DNA from 3 places in the Paenibacillus uliginis N3/975 genome. Region 3 is predicted to be linked to each of the others. Evidence: a T-box and tRNA genes for the amino acid it is inferred to sense, from the RefSeq annotation. Region 3 holds a T-box; the other regions hold tRNA genes.
What was found. The T-box of region 3 lies ahead of leuS (leucine--tRNA ligase). A T-box ahead of a tRNA ligase gene usually reads a tRNA of that ligase, here a tRNA-Leu.
Positions count from the first base shown of each region.

Region 1 (4,226 bases), 3.0 Mb from region 3:
TACTCCAGACTGCTTGCGTACGTGTACGCAGACGGCCAGATGGTTCAGGAGCTCCTTCTGGAACAGGGGCTCGCCCGAGTGGCCTATATTTATCAGCCCAATGTACGTTATGTCGATAAATTCAACGATCTTCAGACCATCAGCCGCAATAAGTCGCTAGGAATTTGGAGTGTCGAGAATTATGCACAGGATGATGGCTTTCATCCTGAAGAACAGAAGAGTAAGAAGAATGGTGCAACCGCGAACACAAGTTCCAATACGGATAAACCTATAAATGGATGTAACATTAAAGGCAACATCAATTCGAAAGGTGAAAAAATTTATCATACCCCGGAATCCCCATACTACAACAAAACCAAGCAGGAACAGTGGTTCTGCAGCGAAAGCGAGGCTAAACAAGCCGGTTTCCGCGCCCCACGTTAGTATGTCTAAAGAAACCTGCGCCGGATTTCCGGCGTTGGTATCATGCATTCCTCGTCTTGCCCGAACCAGCGATACCGATTTTTTGCTACCCACTTGTACAATACATCGCGGAGTGCCCGCGGCACGATGATAAATCCATATAGCAGCCGCCACGGAAAAGTAAGACGACGTACAATGCGCAGAGCAGCCGCAGAGCGGGTATAGTAAGTACCGTTCTCCACAACAACGACGGTGTCGACCGTTTCCTCAGGCAATCCCCCTTGCCGAAGAATATCTTTTCCGATATCGGACTGAAGTGAAGCGAACTGAAACACACCTGCAGGATCGCGCTTTATGATAAACTTCGTGAGCCCCTGGCACATATGACACACCCCGTCAATCAGCACGATGGTATGCTGTGACTGTTCAAGATGTTTGTCCATCATCTCTTCCCTCCCTTGTATGTATAGCTCCAATGATACTATACAACTACATCCCCTGATTCAATTACTTCCGTTTCAAATATAAAAGTGCGTGTTCAAAAAGGTCGGTTTTCAGCACCGAAGCTTATGCTTCCGATGTGCGTTTTTTCAAACGCTTCAGTTGGATGAAGCTAGGGACTGAGGAGCGGAGCTGCACGTTTTCGTAGAAAACGTCTTCGGAAGCATCAGCTGTTTTGGGTACGTGAGCACTTGAGATGTTTCCGAAGGAAACATTTTAGCTGAATTCAAGATTCGATGCCGAGCCCACTTCCTGATTCACTTCGTGATCAAAAGCGGACTTTTTGAACAACCTCTAAAAGAAAAAAAGCGCAGGAGGATCCTCCCGCGCTCTATCGTAGCAAGTTCTATTATTCTGCAGCTGCTTTACTCAGCCATTCGCCATCTCTCATCTGTTGATCAAATTCAGCGGAGAACTTCTCCATGCATTTGCAGATGAAATCTTTACGGCAAACCGGACAAGGTGTTTTTCCAAGTCGGCTTACATTAGTCATTTTCCATTCCGGAAAACGGTTGTAGAACACGCGGCAATCTGTTCCATCAGCTAAGCTGATAATGAACTCGTAAAGCCCTTCTTTGTCGTTGCTTCCGGCTTTGATCACGTTAGAAATCTGTGGTCTGTATGACACATGCATCACCCATCTATTTAAGTTTCGTCTAGATTACCTTGTACTTTCTGGTACTTAGACATATTAAAGAATTTTAAGGATGATGTCAACCAAAGAACACATCCAGTATAGAGCCTAGCTGTCCGCGTTTCTTGCCTTCTAGAATATCCGGATTAAATACTTCTACATATCCGCAATTGGTACAGGAAACGAATAGGAAATGATTGTGCTGAATATCAAACATTTTGCTTAGCCCTGATCCAGACATCGCTACTTCCTTCGTTGCACAATGGGTTCCTCCGCATTTGGAGCATCTAAAGCGTTCCTCTATCATTTCTTCAATACGCATATTGAATATCCCCTTTCATAACAATCCATACACATCTCTTACGGATCATCTGGGGTTGCAGTTGCATATTTTTATATCAAGAGATGAAACGTTGTACGCCTGAAAACAAAAAAGAACAACCCCTTGATAAGCAAGGTGTTGTTCCTCTGTTGTATGATGCGGTAGAGAGGACTCGAACCTCCACGGGTATACACCCACTACCCCCTCAAGATAGCGTGTCTGCCATTCCACCACTACCGCATATTGTAAGGGAAGTTCTACAAGAGAACATTCCCTATTATATAGATTTCTTGCCAAGAAGTAAAGAGGAAATTACTCCCTATCCCGATGCTTCCTGTATTCCGTAAACTCTAGATACTCTCTAATAAAATCCTTCTCATCATCGGTAAGGTTTGATGCCTGGATCTGTTCAGCCGTCTCCTGCTTATGATTTGCCCCGTAATTTTCCCGAACTTCCATCACACCTGGAGAAGGACTTCCCCTACCGACAATAAGCCAGTCCAGACTAACTTCGAAATAGCCGGCGATCTCAATCAGTTTATTGGTGCTTGGGGTTGTCTTACCTCTTTTCCAGTCACCAAAATTCCCTGTGCTGATCCCGAGGTTTTCACAAAATGCTTTTTTAGTCATACCCCGGCTTTCAATGAGATGTTCGATTCGTTGGTATATTGACTGCATGAAACAACCGCCTTTCCCAATCCTCTAAAAAATAAATACTTATTTACGTTATTTTTGACTTGAATAATGACTTAATTAAGTGTATAATGAGAAAATACACGTCTAAATTATACCATTTCTTCATGCCCGTTGTCTCTTATCCAAAGTTTCTATACCAGGGGAGCGAGTAATTTGCGACAATCTTTATCCACATCTTGGAATTGTGCAATCCATTTCCTGAAACCTGGACTGATGATTATCCGTCCGGATGGTACGATAGATCAAATTAACGACTCATGGAGGCTGATGGCTCCAAAGTATGGTGCCTCTCCTAATTTTGAATGGCCTGGAACCCCTTTTTTTGAAATGCCTCCACAATTTTTTGGCAAATCCTCCTTCGGGGAATTTTATAAAACGATATATCTCACCTCATTGAAGGATGTACTAACAGGAAAAAATTCTAGTTATACTGTGGAGTATTCCATAGACTGGAGCGGTAGGATCGCTTGGATTTTGTGCGAGGCTTATTCTCTTACAATAGATAAAAACAACCCCCATGGAATGATTGTTTCGTTCTCCGATATTACGCGATATAAACAAAAAGAGATCCGTCTCGAGCGGGCGCTTGCTCAGACATGCTCGCTTCACGGACATGTTCCGATCTGCGCCGTATGTAAGCATGTCCGAACTGCGAAAGTCTGGGAACCCGTCGAAAGCTATCTGGAAAGCCGTATGCCTATCGAATTTACACACGATATTTGCCCTAGCTGTATCAAAAGATTATATCCTAAATACTCATATGCGTTAGAGGATCCTCATTTTTCGTCAGAAGAGTAGCTACGAGTTAAATGGTCACCTTAATGATCTGACCCTTGATGATACATCCTTTACCAACTCTAAGTTCCCAGCATAAAGAGCCTTCGCTCATGAGCGAAGACTCTTTATCTTTTTATTCTCTTATTTACTTCGTAATGAAACGGAGTAGCGGGCTGATTAGCGAAGGTATAACCGAAACATGCCCCTCACCCTCAACTTCTTGAAATATTGGATGTATTCCTTTTGGGGACGCTTTAAGAACCTCATATAACTCCTTCGCATCTTTTACCATAGACGGCTTCTCATTACTTCCTACGAAAATAAGCAGTTCCCCAGATGGTTCATGCTGCCCCAAGTTTTCCTGTCTCTCGTTCCATATCTGATAAAGGACATGATTTTTCCACCAAACAGAAGGACTGGCCGCGATATAACGCTGAAAAGTCCCACATCGAGTAAACAAAGAATACAGCGACAAAAATCCTCCAAGAGAATGGCCGAACAGTGACTGCCTCGAATGATCGATGGAGAAGCACTCCTCAACCTTCGGTTTCAACTCTTCCTCAATAAATGTGAGGAATTCCTCGGCCCCCCCGGTTTTAGGCCATGGGGACCCATCAGGACGGGCTGGCAGTTCAGTTTCGTCAGCATGAACAGTGTAGTCATAAAAACGTTCATTCGTTACGATCGGATTGTCGGAATCGTAGCCGATTCCAACGATAAGTGCCGGCGAAATCCCATGTGGGCGCCTCGATTGCATCCGTATGGACTCTGCCAGAGAACCAAACGATGCATTTGCGTCCAACGTATACAGGACAGGATATCCCTCTTCAGGGGGCGGTTCTACCGGCTTAGCGATACTAATTCGATACCAACGCCCCGTACGGTTCGATTGCA
Region 1 is NZ_LT840184.1:1,046,034-1,050,259, reverse strand. It holds gene B9N86_RS04935 (thermonuclease family protein) at 1-423, shown strand, start outside; gene B9N86_RS04930 (thiol-disulfide oxidoreductase DCC family protein) at 429-848, opposite strand; gene B9N86_RS04925 (hypothetical protein) at 1,253-1,531, opposite strand; gene B9N86_RS04920 (zinc ribbon domain-containing protein) at 1,617-1,859, opposite strand; tRNA gene B9N86_RS04915 (tRNA-Leu) at 2,017-2,099, opposite strand; gene B9N86_RS04910 (helix-turn-helix domain-containing protein) at 2,172-2,537, opposite strand; gene B9N86_RS04905 (PAS domain-containing protein) at 2,709-3,353, shown strand; gene B9N86_RS04900 (alpha/beta hydrolase) at 3,478-4,226, opposite strand, start outside.
Region 1: it encodes a tRNA-Leu, which carries the amino acid that the T-box ahead of leuS (leucine--tRNA ligase) is inferred to sense. The anticodon was not compared.

Region 2 (4,226 bases), 2.8 Mb from region 3:
AATGGATTGGTTGAAACAGCGGATTATAGAGGAAGCCGTGGTTGTATCGGATCAGGTTGTTAAGCTCGATGCTATACTGACACATCAGGTAGATCCTGCATTAATAATGGAGATGGGCAAGGAATTTGCGGCCCGTTTTAAGGACAAAGGTGTGACGAGGGTTGTCACACTCGAATCTTCCGGTATTTCTGTCGCCTTTGCGGTGGCCCATGAGCTTGGGGTCCCGATGGTGTTTGCCCGGCGAAAAAAAACACTGCTGGCCGATCCGGATGCATTGTGTGAGCGTGTGCCTTCCTTTACGAAAGGGATCGTTACGGATATCATGATGTCCCGCCAATATATCGGAGAGTCCGATAAAGTGCTGTTTATTGATGATATCATTGCAAACGGAGATGCAGCCCGAGGGTTGATCAAAATTATCGAACGTGCGGGTGCCGAGTTGGTAGGTCTCGGTGTTGTTATTGAGAAGAGCTTCCAGGCAGGAGCAAGAACGCTTCGCGAACAGGGTGTTGAGGTCGAACCGCTTGTCCGCATCACTTCGCTTGAAGATGGGAAGATCAATTTTGGGGACTAGCTGTTCAAGAGTTGGCATATTCTCTATTTCATTGAACCGAGCCTAAAATTTTTACAACTTCTTTTCGGACCCGCTTTTTTGTCATATAATAAAAGGGTAGGAAAGAGAGAGGAGGCAACACAATGGGGAAAGAACCGGTAACCGAGCCGTTTTTGATTGAGAAGTTGAATGGTGCAAAGGTACATTTTGAACGTGCTTTGGATTGTAAACATACGGAGTTTGATGATCTTTATCCCTATATGATTGAACATCCTCAGTTTTTCTGGTATAAGCGTTATGTTGCTTGGTCTGAGTTGCTTACGATCGCTGGTCTGTGTGAGGAGCTCTCCTACGAATGGAGAGAACAGTTTACATCACAGCAGGTGGAGTATGTTGAGAAACGGGTGATGTCGTCGACGGTGCTTGATTTCTGGTTTGAAAAAAACGATAGCATCGAGCCGGCACAGCGTTAGTGGACTTACAGGGAGCATCTCAGCCGGGATGTTAAACCATATCACACTCAAGAGACCTAAATGATTCCATTTAGGTCTCTTTTTGAAATATGATATATTTCCCGCAGACACCGATTCTTGTCGTATATATCGACACAGGATCATTATTATGGGTATTATACTGCCGAATAGAAGGAGATAAGGACTATGATAAGTGACGAACAGTTGGATGCACTGCGATTATCGGGTGAGAGAGTCCGGGTTGTACGGGACGATCTAGAAAGCAATGATGTTGTAGGCATCGTGGTTGCATGGGATTCGCAACATGTGCTTATCCGCCGCCGAAACCGCCGTGTGGTGAAGCTGGACCGCAACTATAGCTTTCAACTTTTTGGAGAACCGCGGACAAGCCCACTGGCTTAGAAGCATAGATCCTCATCAATAGGGACACCTTAATCAGGAAATCAGATGAACCAGTGAGGTGTTTTGCGCGATGGATTTATCCAATGATAAAATCAGCTCATACAAAAATGAGATCCTTCATCTCAAAGAAGCCATGCCGAAAGTGGCTGAGTCTTATCATCATTTTACAGGGGCCTGTTTCCAAGACGGCGAGCTTGACGAAATGACGAAACAACTCATTGCGCTTGGTATCGGGTTGTTCGCAAACAACGAATTATGCACGTTCTATCATATGGAAGAAGCGCGCTCAAAGGGCGCTACCGACACGCAGATTATGGAAGCTGTGGCTGTTGCGTCAGCAGCAGGCGCAGGACATGCATTGGCTCAGGGATTAATGCGTGTGCAGCCCAACCTTCAGTAGAATTTAGATTTCTGCTGATGAGTAAATGAACCGTCTCGCTTGACTGGCTGAGTGCTGGAAAGGAGACGGTTTTTTTACGTGGTGACGAGAAGGATCGGGCCGGGAAATAGAGTGAATTGATTTGACTTTGCAATGGTCTTACTGGCCAGCTGCTGCGACTTGGGGAGGTCTGGTGTTCGAAGGAGATAGACCAAGATAAACGCGCATTCGGGTCATCATTTCTTCACGGAAGGACGGCCACAAGATTTCCATGCTTCCGACATAACCGCGACAGGCGTAACGTGCTTCGATTCCATTGTGACCTCGGTGTATATCAAATACTTTGATAGTCCGGGAGGCAAACTCCTGTTTAACCTCCCTTAGCAGAATTGCAGCACGCTTTGCACCATTTTCCACCACTTCAACGTACAACTGAGGCGTTTTGAATACGCCGCTTTCCTGAATAATCCGGCAATCTCTTTCGAAAACTTTGTGTATGAACATAAGGAGCAGGTAGCTTTTGATCAAGGATCTTTCTTCTGGTGTAATTCCTGTGATTGCCATTGATGCTCACCGCCTTTATATAGAAAATCGTTAATTAATACGAACTTACGTTCTTATTTTAACCCGTTTTCGATTGTTTAATCAAGATCCAAAAAAATGTTGACTCCAGTTAGTTAGCATGGTATGATATATCTTGTCGCCGCGATGATATCTCATCGAAGTGGCAAGATACATGCGGTCGTGGCGGAATTGGCAGACGCGCACGGTTCAGGTCCGTGTGGGCTAACCCCCGTGGAGGTTCGAGTCCTCTCGACCGCATCCTTAAGAAGACGTTTCCTTGCGGAGACGTCTTTTTTGTGCGTGTTGTTTCTTCTTACATATTTGCTGCTTCTTTCTCAAACACTATAGAACAGGTTTCTACAGTGAAAGGAGAATTTCATGCGTAACATGGGGTCGAAGTATGTAACGGCAGTATGGTCCGCCTTGTTGACAGTTTTGCTGGTGGGAGCTCTGTCCGTTGAGGTGGTAGAGGCTGCTTCGCATGATGTACAGAGTCTGGATCATGAGGTTTGGCGGCTTGATACTTCAGCAGGTGATATAAAGTCTGACACGGGAAGTAGCTTGAAAAAGGATTCGGCTCGGTCCGAAGCAGCAGAAAAAGAGGAGAAGGATTCACCACGGTCAGAACAAGAAAAGAAGGATTCTACGCCGGATAACAAGCTAGCCATTATTATTGATGATTTTGGCAACGGGCAAAAAGGTACCGATGAAATATTGAGCTTGCCGATAAAAATTACGGTTGCTGTAATGCCTTTTCTGCCGACAAGCAAAAGTGATGCGGAACGGGCATATAAGCTTGGTCATGACGTAATTATCCATATGCCGATGGAAGCGAAGCAGGGGAGAGCTAAATGGCTCGGGCCCGGAGCTATAACGAGTAAGATGACGGACGAAGAGATTCGAAAGCAGATGGAAGAAGCCATTGATCATCTTCCGTTTGCTGTGGGTATGAATAATCATATGGGTTCCAAAATTACAGGTGACGAACGGATTATGTCCATCGTGCTCGATGTTTGCAAGGAACGGGGGTTGTTCTTTATAGATAGCAAGACCAATTATCATTCTGTCACCAGTAAGCTCGCTACCGAGAAAGGCATGCCGAATATAGGGAATGAGATTTTCCTGGATGATGTGCATACAGTCAAACATGTTACCAAACAGCTTAAGTCAGCCGCAGAGCAGGCGGTACAGAATAAGTCATGCATTACAATTGGTCATGTAGGAGTATTTGGTGAACGGACAGCTGCCGCATTGAAGGGTTCAATCCCCGAGTTGCAAAGACAGGTGCAGTTCGTTGGAATTCAAGAACTCGTACAGGACAAATCCAGTTGGAAGCCGAACCCATTGCCTTCCTACTAAAAAGAGGCGTTTCACTCTATATGATGAGTGGAAACGCCTTTTTAGGTGATATTAATGCATAAATAAAAATGAGTTAGTTGAAATAAGCGAAAAATGCAAAACGGCCCTTGGTTAAAGGGCCGTTAGATAATTGGCGATACCATCTGCAATCGCTTCGGCAATTCCCATCTGGCCGTTTCGGCTGCATAGCTTTTCCCGGTCATGAGCATTACTGATAAAGCCGGTCTCCACAATGACGGCGGGAACTTCGATCCGGTTTAGCAAATAAAAGGGTTTGCCAACTGAAGTATGGCGGTTGTTCTTATACAGAATGTTCAACTCACGTTGTATGGATTCTGCCAGAATGGAACTTCGCCCCTCTGCTTGATGGAGAACGATACCACCCGTTTTGGATTTGTTTTTGCCCCAATTCACGTGGATGCTTACAACCATTTTTGTAGGAATCTCACTGCTCAGTTGTTTGCGCTGGGCCAAATCCTTCCGATGACGGGATCTG
Region 2 is NZ_LT840184.1:1,696,906-1,701,131, forward strand. It holds gene B9N86_RS07795 (xanthine phosphoribosyltransferase) at 2-574, shown strand; gene B9N86_RS07800 (hypothetical protein) at 697-1,026, shown strand; gene B9N86_RS07805 (hypothetical protein) at 1,213-1,428, shown strand; gene B9N86_RS07810 (carboxymuconolactone decarboxylase family protein) at 1,499-1,828, shown strand; gene B9N86_RS07815 (YhjD family protein) at 1,967-2,371, opposite strand; tRNA gene B9N86_RS07820 (tRNA-Leu) at 2,546-2,629, shown strand; gene B9N86_RS07825 (divergent polysaccharide deacetylase family protein) at 2,750-3,730, shown strand; gene B9N86_RS07830 (N-acetylmuramoyl-L-alanine amidase) at 3,842-4,226, opposite strand, start outside.
Region 2: it encodes a tRNA-Leu, which carries the amino acid that the T-box ahead of leuS (leucine--tRNA ligase) is inferred to sense. The anticodon was not compared.

Region 3 (4,226 bases):
GAGGCTATATTCTTTCATCGCTTCTTGGTCCATATCTTTAGAGATTTTAGCCCGGTCTACGATTTTACCACTTACTTGGATAACGATTTCGATTTCTGCATCCACAGTCCAAGCTTCATCAAATTCCGGCCATGGCACATAAGTCACGCTATCACTGTTACCCAAACGGCTCCAAAGCTCTTCGGCCAAGTGTGGTGCGAGAGGAGACAGCATTTGCACGAAGTTCTCCATCGCTTTGCGCGGCAATTCATTAGCCTTGTAGCCTTCGTTAATGAAGATCATCATCTGACTAATGGCCGTGTTGAAGTGCAGATGTTCCATATCGTCAGTAACCTTCTTGATCGTCTTATGCCAGGTACGTTTGAACTCATCGGTTCCTTCGCCATCTACGATCTTGGAATTCAGCTCGCCGTTCTCGCCGATAAATAGACGCCAGATGCGGGACAAGAAACGGTGCATTCCTTCCACACCATTCGTATTCCACGGTTTGGTCGCTTCAAGCGGCCCCATAAACATTTCATAGACACGCAGTGTGTCCGCACCGTATTCATTGACGATATCATCCGGATTGATAACATTGCCGCGCGACTTACTCATTTTCTCGTTGTTGTTACCCAGAATCATACCCTGGTTGACGAGCTTTTGGAACGGCTCTTTCGTATCCACAACCCCCAGGTCGTACAATACCTTATGCCAGAAACGGGCATACAACAAGTGGAGTACCGCGTGTTCAACACCGCCGATATACAGGTCAACCGGCAACCATGCCTTCTGCTTCTCTTTGGAGCACAGTTCATCATGGTTATCAGGATCAATGTAACGCAGATAATACCAGCAGCTTCCAGCCCATTGCGGCATCGTATTGGTCTCGCGGCGGGCTTTCATGCCCGTCTCAGGATCAATCGTTTCGACCCATTCCGTCACATTTGCAAGCGGAGATTCTCCCGTGCCTGATGGTTTGATCTGATCCACATCCGGCAGCAGCAGTGGAAGCTGATCCTCCGGTACGGTCTTCATAGTACCGTCCTCCAGGTGAAGAATAGGAATCGGCTCACCCCAGTAACGCTGACGGCTGAACAACCAATCTCGCAGACGGTAGGTTACCTTTTTCTCACCTTTGCCGTTCTTCTCCAACCACTCGTTCATAGCTTGGATAGCTGCTTCATTATCCAATCCGTTCAGGAAATCAGAATTGACGTGTTCTCCGCTACCGGCGTACGCCTCTTCCTCCACATTTCCTCCCTTAACGACTTCAATAATGTCCAGACCGAACTGCTTCGCAAATTCCCAGTCCCGGCTATCATGGCCCGGAACGGCCATAATAGCACCCGTGCCGTAACCTGCAAGCACATAATCTGCAATCCAAATCGGTACTTGAGCTCCGTTTACCGGATTCACTGCATAAGCTCCAGTAAACACCCCGCTCTTGTCTTTTGCCAGATCCGTACGCTCCAGATCGCTCTTACGTGCTGCCTGCTCCTGATAAGCTTTTACAGCATCCTTCTGTTCTTCCGTAGTAATTCGTTCCACCAGTTCATGCTCCGGTGCCAGCACACAGTAGCTTGCACCGAACAGCGTATCCGGACGAGTCGTAAATACGGTCAGATGCTGATCGTGGCCAGCGATGTCGAAGCGGACTTCTGCACCGGTCGATTTCCCGATCCAGTTACGCTGCATATCTTTAATGCTTTCGGTCCAATCCAGCTCCTCCAAATCCTCCAGCAATCTCTCAGCATAATCTGTAATCTTCAAAATCCACTGACGCATCGGTCTGCGGATGACAGGATGATTGCCGCGCTCGGATTTGCCGTCAATCACTTCTTCATTAGCGAGAACCGTGCCCAGCGCCGGGCACCAGTTTACTGGTATCTCCGCAACATAAGCCAAACCCTTTTTATACAATTGGATAAAAATCCATTGTGTCCACTTATAGTACTCAGGATCCGTAGTACTGATCTCACGATCCCAGTCATAGGAGAAACCGAGTGACTTGATCTGCCGGCGGAAGTTATCGACATTTTGCACTGTAAATTCACGCGGATGTTTACCAGTGTCCATCGCATACTGCTCAGCAGGAAGGCCGAATGCATCCCAGCCCATCGGATGGAGTACATTGAATCCACGCATCCGTTTGAAACGGGCTACAATATCCGTTGCCGTGTAACCCTCCGGATGTCCTACGTGCAGACCTGCACCTGACGGATATGGGAACATATCCAGCGCATAAAATTTCGGTTTCGACTGATCTTCATGCGTTTTAAACGTTTTATGTTCATCCCAATACTGCTGCCATTTCGGCTCGATAGCCTGCGGCTGATAGCCGTGGCCTGTTTGTTGATTTTCACTCATACTTTCCAGCTCCTCCTTCGCAGTCAGGCACGCGGTGTATGACCGTGCGCCTCCAAACAAAAAAACCTCATCATCCATAGCGTACGACGCTAGGGACGAGAGGTTTGATTCCCGTGGTACCACCCTAGTTAGCCAAAGGCATTCTTTGCCTTCAACTCACTTTGCACCTCTATCGCAGGTGAGACGACGATGACTCATCGGCCTGACATTAACGCTTACCGTGTAAGCTGTCTAAACCGGGTTAACATCGTTACTCCGAGGTGAGTTCATTTCCTTCGTCAACCGGCTTGCACCAACCGCCGGCTCTCTATGTGATCGGGTTAGAAACTACTGATCCTCATCATCGTATCATATTCGATTTTAATGACGATATTATATCGAACATCGGCTGTTAAGTCAATGAAGATAACCTGCTGTTACGGTAATCTTCCGGTGTCAGGCCGACCATCTCCTTAAACATGCGGCTGAAATGAGCCAAATGTTTAAACCCCGCAGCGTAACACACTTCGGTTACAGTCAGATTCGGATGAAGCCAGAGCAGCATTTTTGCCTGATTGATTCTTCGGCTGTATACATATTTAAATACCGTTGTTCCAGTGACTTCTTTAAATAAGGATGATAAATAGTGCTTTGTTAAATGTACCGAATGAGCAATTTCTTCGAGACTAAGATCCTTCATATAATTCTGCTCCACGAAGGTGATGACTTGCTGGATATGGCGCTCTTTTTCCGGATAAGATTCTTTATGATTCACAGCAGTGCGGCAAAGATCAGCAATAAAACACATCATGTCAATCAGTCTCAGCATTCTTCGTTCTTGCGGAGCGCCTGTAGATGTCAAACGTTCCAGCTCTATCATAATGCCTTCGAATTCAGCTCTCTCTGGTCCCTCAAGCGTAATCCGGTAGTTGCTCAGCTCTTCAAACGGGCTTAATAAGGCAGAAAATGCGGCGGGTTGAAGCCACCGGCCCACAAATCCGGGATCAAAATGAACAATACTCCGGACATACCTGGCATCAGGTTCCACATGAGGACAATGCAGTGTCAAACCATTCATTAAGAGAAGATCACCTGGCTTCAGAACATAAATCTTATCCCCGATCAAGTATGTACATTTTCCCTCGTGAAAATAAAATATTTCATAGAATGGATGTGAATGAAATTCACCGCTAGCCATCGGTTTATCGTTGCGATAATGAAAATCGAACGGTTGGTGGAGCTGGAGTTGCCCATTCAATTCATTCATAAAGGACACCGGTTTCATAGAGTCTGCCCCTTCTGATCCTAGGTATTCCTTTATTATAACGGATACAATTACTGAATACGAACGGCTTCATTCTGTGCAACAATACATAATTCCCCCGCTTTAAAAGCATGCTCCTGCGTCATGGCCCGTTCCGTCCGTTCCAGGCAGTCAACAATCAACTCCCCGAAGAACGGATATCCCACCTTTCCCTTGAGTTCCATATGATATTCCCCTTCATGGTTGACCAAGTAAAGATGATCTCCCTGCGAATCCCTTGCCACATCGATATACTTGCGCATCTCGATATATCCGTCCGTTCCAAGAATAAATGTTCTTCCATCCCCCCAAGTGCCAAGACCGTCCGGCGTAAACCAGTCCACGCGAAAATAATGACTTGCCCCGTTGTCACCAATTAACGTTGCATCTCCGAAATCCTCAAGTTCCGGATACAACGGATTGTTGTAATTGGCCACTTTGCTGCTCATCACCTTGGCATCTTTACATCCTGCATAAAACAAAAACTGCTCAATTTGATGAGAGCCGATATCGCACAAAATGCCCCCGTATTGTTCATGACGGAAAAACCAGTCAGGACGAGATGGGGCGTTGAGACGGTGGGGTCCAGTGCCCA
Region 3 is NZ_LT840184.1:4,450,817-4,455,042, forward strand. It holds gene leuS (leucine--tRNA ligase) at 1-2,349, opposite strand, end outside; T-box leader at 2,438-2,702, opposite strand; gene B9N86_RS21220 (helix-turn-helix transcriptional regulator) at 2,741-3,595, opposite strand; gene B9N86_RS21225 (Gfo/Idh/MocA family protein) at 3,664-4,226, opposite strand, start outside.